DNA from 2 places in the Variovorax sp. 10L426 genome. Region 2 is predicted to be linked to the other one. Evidence: predicted binding sites of a transcription regulator. Region 2 holds the regulator's gene; the other holds the start of a gene.
What was found. The regulator sigma-54, encoded in region 2, starts transcription at its own class of promoters, with help from an activator protein. The targets are predictions, from matches to a motif close to TGGCANGNAANCTGCTTT.
Positions count from the first base shown of each region.

Region 1: AC1DHL_RS17745 (transglutaminase family protein) is a predicted target of sigma-54. The motif match lies at 2,026-2,043, and genes of this name have one in related genera.

Region 1 covers NZ_JBFTJF010000011.1:193,581-198,002, reverse strand. Annotated here, with positions in the region: gene AC1DHL_RS17755 (maleate cis-trans isomerase family protein) at 1-496, opposite strand, end outside; gene AC1DHL_RS17750 (MFS transporter) at 499-1,815, opposite strand; gene AC1DHL_RS17745 (transglutaminase family protein) at 2,098-4,422, shown strand, end outside.
Region 2 covers NZ_JBFTJF010000016.1:44,063-48,484, forward strand. Annotated here, with positions in the region: gene lptA (lipopolysaccharide transport periplasmic protein LptA) at 1-336, shown strand, start outside; gene lptB (LPS export ABC transporter ATP-binding protein) at 347-1,123, shown strand; gene AC1DHL_RS22290 (RNA polymerase factor sigma-54) at 1,133-2,719, shown strand; gene AC1DHL_RS22295 (sensor histidine kinase) at 2,716-4,422, opposite strand, start outside.

The DNA.
Region 1 (4,422 bases), on a different contig from region 2:
CGACTTCGCTGAACGAGAAGTTCACCTTCAGGTCGAGGTGCCGCTCGGCGACGCAGTCAATGCCGATGCCGGCGTAGTTGGCAACGATACGCCGCTGCACGTCCTCGACATAGGGCGAGACCAGGCCCAGCGTGCGCGCGCCCTGGGCCGACAGAAGTTCGTTGAGCGCCAGCACCGAGGTGGTGGCAGGAATGCCTGTCGCCTCGGTGATGCGGGCGCACAGTGCCCGGTCCTTCTCGAAGCCGAGCCAGCTGGCCGAGGTGCCGCTCCAGCAGATCACGTCGACGTTCGCGTCGGCCAGCAACCGTGCGGCTTCGAGGATCTTGCTGTCGTCGAACTGGTTCAGGGACGCATCGCGCATCGAGATTTCGGTGACGGTGAAACGCGAGAAGTGCGCCGAGACACCAGGCACGCTACTGACCATCGCGCTGGTCAGCGGTTCGAGCGCGGTGTTGGACGACGGCGTCAGCACGCCAATGAGTTTGCGCTGAGCCATGATCAGACCGGCAGCTTCTTGCTGTAGTCGATCAACATCGTCGAGCAGACGAACAGTCCGGCACCCGCTGCCGCGAACAGCATCAGCGCCAGGAAGTAGGAGCCTGTGGCTTGCACGATCAGGCCGACCACGATCGGCACGCCGATGCCCGCCACATTGCCGCCCAGGTTCATGGTGCCGCCGAGGAAGCCGACCCGGGCGCGCGTGCCGAGGATCGCCGGCACGCACCAGAACAGGCCGCACCAGCGCAGGAAGAACAGCGTCACCGACAACAGGACGACGACAGCGATCGGGTCGGTGATCTGCGAAACCATGTAGATCGAGGCGGTGGCAATGATCGACGAGAAGCCGAACAGCGTGCGAAGCACCTTCCCTTGCGACGCTCCGCTCGCCTGCCACTTGTCGGCGAGCCACCCGCCGAACATTTCGCCGACGAAGCCCGAGAAGAACATGATGAACACCGCGCCGCCCATCTGCTTGATGTCGAAACCGTGCACCTTCGAGAGGTAGTTCGGCATCCAGGTGAGCAGGCCGTAGAACAGTGCGTTGAAGCACATCCAGCCGAAGAACATGCCCCACACCGAGCGGTAGCGGAAGAAGTCCAGCACGCGGCCGCTCGCATCCTTCGATTCCTTGGCGGCATCGGCGGCATGGCTGGCCTCGATGTAGCTTGCCTCGGCTTCATTGACGCCAGGATGCTGCCGCGGATGGTTGCGGATGTAGCTCCAGGCGAAGAAGCCGGCAAGCACGGTGCCGATGCCGGCAATGACGAACGAGAGGCGCCAGGATCCGAGCAGGCCGATCAAGGCCGAGATGAGGATCGCGCCCAGCGCGGCGCCAAGCGGTGCGCCGCCATCGAGCAAGGTCGCGCCGCGGCCCCGCTCGGTCTGGGTCATCCAGATGCCATTGAGCTTGCCGCCAGCCGGGTAGATCGGCGCTTCAGCGGCTCCGAGGCCCAGCCGCGTCAGCAGCAGCGGGACCCAGCCGGTGCAAACAGCGGCGATCGCCTGGAAAAAGCCCCAGCCCAGGGTGGCGCCGGCAATCACCACGCGCGGGCCGTAGCGGTCGGCCAGCATGCCGCCCGGAATCTGCATCAAGGCATAGGTCCAGAAGAAGGAGCTGAGCAGCAGGCCCTGCACCGCCGGGCCGATGTCGAACTCCTTGGCGATCAGCGGCATGGCCACCGACAGCGAAGCCCGATCGATGTAGTTGATCGAGATCAGGAACAACATCATCAGGAAGATCTTCCAGCGCACCTTGGAGGGCTGGAGGGCTGGATTGGCGAGCGCCGTTTGCGGCAGAGCCGTCGTGGATTGCATCTGTTGTCTCCTTGGTTGCATATCGCCCTCGGACCCTCGCAAGCCCCGAGCGGAAGCTGATGAGGCGAAATTTAGGCTCTGACGACACAACTGTCAACGTCGTTGTTGACAATAACGCCAACACTATCGAAAACACCTATGTCGAAGCAATGATGCGGGGCGACACCCTCCCGGCACCGGCGGACCCGGCAAACCCCTGGCACGCCTTTATGGCGCGCTAATTGCTTCCGGTGTGGGCTAGTATGCGAGCCACCCGAGGCACGCTCGACGCACGGAAAAAGAATGTCCATTCACGCCGCACTTCACCACGTCACTCACTACAAGTACGACCGTCCAGTGCAGCTAGGGCCTCAGGTGATCCGCCTGCGCCCGGCACCGCACTGCCGAAGCAACGTCATTTCGTATTCGCTGCGGGTCGAACCCGAGCAGCACTTCATCAACTGGCAGCAGGACCCGTTCGCGAACTACCTCGCGCGGCTCGTGTTTCCCGAGAAGACACGCGAATTCAAGGTCACGGTCGATCTCGTGGTCGAGATGGCGGTCTATAACCCCTTCGACTTCTTCCTCGAACCGCAGGCCGAGAACTTCCCTTTCAAGTACACCGAAGCACAGGCGCAGGAATTGGCGCCCTACCTCGTCGCCGACGAGGCCACGCCGCTGGTGCAGGCCTACCTCGACAAGATCGATCGCAAGACGCAGCGCACCATCGATTTCCTGGTGGGGATCAACCAGCAGGTGCAGAAGGACGTCAACTACCTGATCCGCATGGAGCCCGGCGTGCAGACGCCGGAAGAGACACTCACCAACGGCTCCGGCTCGTGCCGTGACTCGGGCTGGCTGCTGGTGCAGTTGCTGCGCCATTGCGGGCTGGCTGCGCGCTTCGTGTCGGGCTATCTCATCCAGCTCACGCCGGACGTGAAAGCGCTCGACGGTCCGAGCGGCACGACCGTTGACTTCACCGACCTGCACGCATGGTGCGAGGTCTACCTCCCCGGCGCCGGCTGGATCGGGCTGGACGCCACGTCGGGCCTGCTGGCCGGCGAAGGCCATATTCCGCTCGCCTGTACACCGACGCCGTCGAGCGCCGCACCGATCGAAGGCGTGGTGGATGACGCCGAGGTCGAGTTCGGCCACGAGATGAACGTCACGCGCATTCACGAATCGCCGCGCGTGACCAAGCCCTACACCGAAGAGCAATGGGCCGAGGTGGTCGCGCTCGGCGAGGCGGTCGACAAGCGCCTGAAAGCCGGCGACGTGCGCCTCACCATGGGCGGCGAACCGACCTACGTCGCCACGACCGACCGCGATGCGCCCGAATGGAACACCGACGCGCTCGGCCCCACGAAGCGCTTCTACGCCACCGAACTCGTGCACAAGCTGCGCGCGGAATACGGCAAGGGCGGCTTCCTGCACTTCGGGCAGGGCAAGTGGTATCCGGGCGAGCAGTTGCCGCGCTGGGCGCTGTCGATCTTCTGGCGCGCCGACGGCGAGACGCTATGGCACAACCCCGAACTCTTCGCCGATGAACGCACCCCCACGCACTACACGAGCGAAGACGCGCGCCGCTTCACTACCGTGCTCGCGCACCGCCTCGGCCTGACCGAGCGCTACATCCAGCCCGGCTACGAGGACGTCTACTACTACCTCTGGCGCGAACGCCGGCTGCCGGTCAATGTCGATCCTTTCGACTCGAAACTCGACGACGAGATGGAACGCGTGCGCCTGCGCCGCGTGTTCACCCAGAAGCTCGATGCCGTGATCGGCTACATGCTGCCCATCGAGGCCTCGAACGCCGACGCCGATGCGCCCGCACTGGCTGGCCCGGGATGGAAGACCGGCCCCTGGTTCCTGCGCGATGACCGCATGTACCTGATCCCCGGCGATTCGCCGATGGGTTATCGCCTCCCGCTCGACTCCCAGCCCTGGGCCAGCAAGGGCGACTACCCCTACCTCGTCGAGCGCGATCCGACCGCGCCGCGCGGCAGCCTGCCCACCGCCGCTGATTACCGCGCGCGCTATGCGAGCGCACCCGCGGGGCCGGACGCAGACCGCGGCGCCGTGCCCTACGCCTTCGGCAATCCTCAGGCCACGCCCGCCACGGTGCGCATGCAGACGCCGGGCGGTGAAGGCGGCGATGGCGGTGAACACGCCGACGCGACGCAGGATCCCACCATTGCACGTCATCCGCGGCGCGGCGAATCGGCCCATTGGGTCACGCGCACCGCGCTGTGCGTCGAAGTGCGCGACCCGCGCCGCGCCAACGGACCGGCGGCCGAGAAGGTCGGCGACAGCTCGGGCGTGCTCTATGTCTTCATGCCGCCGCTCGCGCGCCTGGAGGACTATCTCGACCTCGTCGCAGCCGTCGAAGCCACGGCCCAACAGCTCGACCTGAAGATCGTGATGGAAGGCTACCCGCCGCCGCGCGACCCGCGACTGAAGATGCTGCAAGTCACGCCGGACCCGGGCGTGATCGAAGTCAACATCCATCCGGCGCACAGCTGGAGCGAACTGGTCGACCACACGGAGTTCCTCTACAACGCGGCCTTCGAGACGCGCCTGTCGGCCGAGAAGTTCATGACCGACGGCCGCCACACCGGCACCGGCGGC
Region 2 (4,422 bases):
GAATACGACAGCCGCGCCGACAACGTGAAGTTCATCCGCCAGGCGGTGATGCGTCGGCTGATCGGCGCCACCGTCAGCGACGAGAGCAGCGGGCCGCTGATCGTCTACGACCAGAGCAACGACACCTTCACGGTCAATGGCTCGTCGCTGCCACCGAACGCTGGCGTGGCAAGCCAGCCCGGCGGCCGCGTCCGGGCCATCCTCACCCCCAAGACCGCCGCGGCGCCGGGCGCCGCCCCTGGTGCCAAGCCGGCGCCTGCCGCAGCCGCCAAGCCGGCCGAGGGCAAGGGCTTGCGGTCCACCACCACGCTGGGCGGAGAAGCAAAGAGTGATTGAAACCGCTGGTATGAGCGCAGGCGCGGACATGGCGGAAAGCCGCCTCGAGGCGCGTGGCCTGCAAAAGAGTTACGGCAGCCGCACGGTCGTCAAGGACGTGTCCCTGGGCGTGCAGAAGGGCGAGGTCGTCGGCCTGCTGGGCCCCAACGGCGCAGGCAAGACGACGTCCTTCTACATGATCGTCGGCCTGGTTCGCGCCGATGCCGGCGACATCACCATCGACGGCGAGCCGATCGCCCACATGCCGATCCACCGGCGCGCGCGCATGGGGCTGAGCTACCTGCCGCAGGAAGCGTCGATCTTTCGCAAGCTCACGGTCGAGGAAAACGTCCGGGCCGTGCTCGAGTTGCAGTACGAACCCGACGCCCACGGGCGACCGGCGCCCCTGAGCAAGCGGCGCATCGAGGAGCATCTGGCCGAACTCCTGGCCGACCTGCGCGTCGACCACCTGCGCGATTCCCCGGCCCTGGCCCTGTCCGGCGGCGAGCGCCGCCGCGTCGAGATCGCCCGCGCCCTCGCCACGCAGCCGCGTTTCATCCTGCTCGACGAACCGTTCGCGGGCATCGACCCGATTGCGGTGATCGAGATCCAGCGAATCATCAGCTTCCTGAAGGAGCGCGGCATCGGTGTGCTGATCACCGACCACAACGTCCGTGAAACGCTGGGCATCTGCGATCACGCTTTCATCATCAGCGACGGGCATGTGCTCGCCCAGGGCACGCCTTCGGAGATTGTCGACAACGCCGATGTGCGGCGCGTCTACCTCGGCGAGCATTTCAGAATGTGATCGCGTTCCATGAAGCAGGGTCTTTCGCTGCGTGTATCGCAGCATCTCGCGCTGACACCCCAACTCCAGCAATCGATCCGACTGCTGCAGCTTTCCACGCTCGAACTTTCGCAGGAAGTCGAGCAGATGCTCGACGACAACCCGTTTCTCGAGCGCACCGCCGAAGAGGCCGCGCGCGAGGAATTCGGTCTCGATGCCGCCGACGCACCCGTCCGCGATGACGACCGGATGGCCGAGGTCGATGGTGACTTCGTCGCCGGCGCGCCCGGCTCGGCGGCGGAATCCGCCACCGCCGTCAACGGCGAAGCCGAAGTCGCCGTCGCCGAAGGCGTGGACTCCGAACCCGACTGGGAGGGCGACGGCACCGTCGATCTTGCGCCCGACGACAGCGAATGGGGCGGCGATGCCCCGGCCCGCGCCAACAACCTCGGCGACGACGAGCGCACCGACGCGACCGAACTCGCGCGCAGCCAGGAGTCGCTCCAGTCCTTCCTGCATCGCCAGGCCTTGGGCCTTCGCCTGAGCGACACGGACAGCGCGGCACTGCGCTTCCTGATCGAATCGCTCAACGACGACGGCTACCTCGAAGATTCGCTGCCCGCGCTCGCATCCGGCCTTGCTGGAGACGACAACGATCAGTTCGACGACCTGGTGCATCACTTCCAGGTTGCGCTCGGCCTGCTGCAGAGCCTGGAGCCGGTCGGCGTCGGCGCGCGCAGCCTCGGCGAGTGCCTCACCATTCAACTGCGCGCCCTGGCGAGCGAGGACGAGACCGAAGAGGAAGCGCAAATCCGCAAGACGGCCATCGCCATCTGCAAGCAGCCGATGGAATTGCTCGCCCGGCGCGATATCAAGCGACTGGTCACGCTCACGCGAAGCAATGAGGACGAGGTTCGCGCCGCGCTGCAGCTCATCGCCAGGCTCGAACCCAAGCCGGGTCGCCGTTTCGTGGACGTCGAACGCAACGTGGTCATTCCGGACGTGATCGTTTCGCGCGTCGGCAACGGCACGAACACCAAGTTCCGCGTCATGCTCAACCCCGAAGTCATGCCGCGTCTGCGCGTGCACGACATCTATGCCAGCGCGCTCAAGCAGCACAAGGGCGAAGGCAGCCAGGCGCTGTCGCAGCGGCTGCAGGAGGCGCGCTGGTTCATCAAGAACATCCAGCAGCGCTTCGACACCATCTTGCGTGTGTCCAACGCCATCGTCGAGCGGCAGAAGAGCTTCTTCGTACACGGCGAACTCGCGATGCGACCGTTGGTGCTGCGCGAAATCGCCGACGAACTGGGCCTGCACGAATCGACCATCAGCCGCGTGACCACGGCCAAGTACATGGCGACGCCCTACGGCACCGTCGAGCTCAAGTACTTCTTCGGCTCGGCGCTGGGCACCGAGACCGGCGGCAACGCTTCAAGCACGGCGGTGCGGGCGTTGATCAAGCAGTTCGTGAGCGCCGAGGATCTCAAGAAACCGCTGTCCGACAGTCAGATCTCCGAGATGCTCAAGGAGCAGGGGATCGAATGCGCCCGCCGCACGGTCGCGAAATACCGCGAGGCCTTGCGCATCGCGCCGGCGAATCTCCGCAAGGCGCTCTAGATTCGCCTTTGAGCCCGCAGCAGCAGCGCGCGCAGGTCGGCGGGCTGCACCGGTTTGCGCAGCGCCTGCCAGCCGCGTTCGCGGGCCAGTTCGAGCGTTGCGTCGTCGATGTCGGCGGAGATCAGCGCGATCGCCAGGTTCGGGCTTCGCCGCTGCAGTTCCTTGGCGAGCGCAATGCCATCCAACTCACCCGGCAGCCGGATGTCGCACAGCGCGATCTCGAAAGCGGGAAGGTTCGGCAACGCCAATGCGTCCGCCGCGCTGATGCAGACGTGCGGGCGCGCCCTCCAGAGGCGCAGCAGCGCCGCAACGCTGTCGGCGACCACGGTGTTGTCCTCGACCACCAGCACCCCAAGGCCCTGCCGCAGCGTTCCCGGGGCGGCGGCTTCGGTAGCCGAGACCATCGAAGGCACGACCGGCGCGCCCAGCGGTGCGGCCGGCAATTCGAAGCCGAACACCGATCCGCGCCCGGGCGCCGAGCGCAGCGTGATCTCAACGCCGAGTCGAGCAGCCAGCCGTCGCACGATGGCGAGTCCCAGTCCGTGGCCACGCTGCAGGTTGCGTTCGATGTTGCCGATCTGCTCGAAGTCGCCGAACACGCGCTCCTGTGCTTCAGGCGCGATGCCGACGCCCGCGTCGCGCACTTCGACGCGCCATGCATCAGGGCGGCGCCGGCATGCCAGCAGCACGCGCCCCCGGGGCGTGAACTTGAGCGCGTTGTCGACAAGGTTGCCGAGGATGCGGCGCAGCGCAACCGCGTCCGTCCAGACCACCACGTCCGGCGGGCATCGCACACGCACGCGGCCGCTGCCGGCTTGGCGCGCCAGTTCGTTCAGCAAGGGCGCGAGCGCGACGGCGACCGGCGTGATCGGGTCGGCCGCGGCCTCGATGCGTCCGATCTCCAGCAATTGATTGGTAAGACCTTCGAGCGCCTGCTGCGCGCGCGATAGCGCGGCGACGGTGTTCTGCACGGTCAGCCGGTCTTCGCCGGCATCCAGCTGATGGCGCAGGACCTCAGCTTGCAAGCCCATCGCCATCACCGGCTGGCGCAGATCATGGTTGGCGGCCGAGAAGAAGCGCAGCCGCTCGGCCTGCGCTTCCTGCGATTCGCGCAGGCCCGCCAGCGCCTGCGCGCGCAGCGCACTTTCGTTGTGGCGCAGGCCGATGTTCTCTTCGAGCTGCCGCGCACGCTCGCCCACCAGGCGCCAGACCATGGCGAGCAGCCCGATGCCGAGCACCGCCATGACCATCATGGACGGGGCGCCGAATCCGATGCCCATGACGATCACCGGCGCCAGCAGCAACGTGATCGCCAGTTGCATCGCCGGCGTGTAGTACGAGACGGAAAACACCGACGACAGCGTCATCGCCATGACCACCAGCCCGATCATCAACTGCGAGGTGGCGTTGGCCGGGTCGAAGAGCAACACGCCCGCAGCGCCGTGAGCGCCCTCGTGCACCGCGATGCGCAGCGTGTGCAGGCGCAAGGCCGGCTTGATGTTCTCGGGCGTCAACGGGTCAGGCAGCCGCTGCGGAAAAAAACCGCGATAGGCTGTGGTGGCCGCAATCATGGCGATCCAGATGGCCGCATGCGACACCGAGTACTGCCACGCGAAAAGCGCCGCCACGCCGCAATCGAGCAGAAACTGAACGAGCAGAACAGGTCCGCTCGGCTGAGTGCTGAGCCTGAGGACCTCGCAATG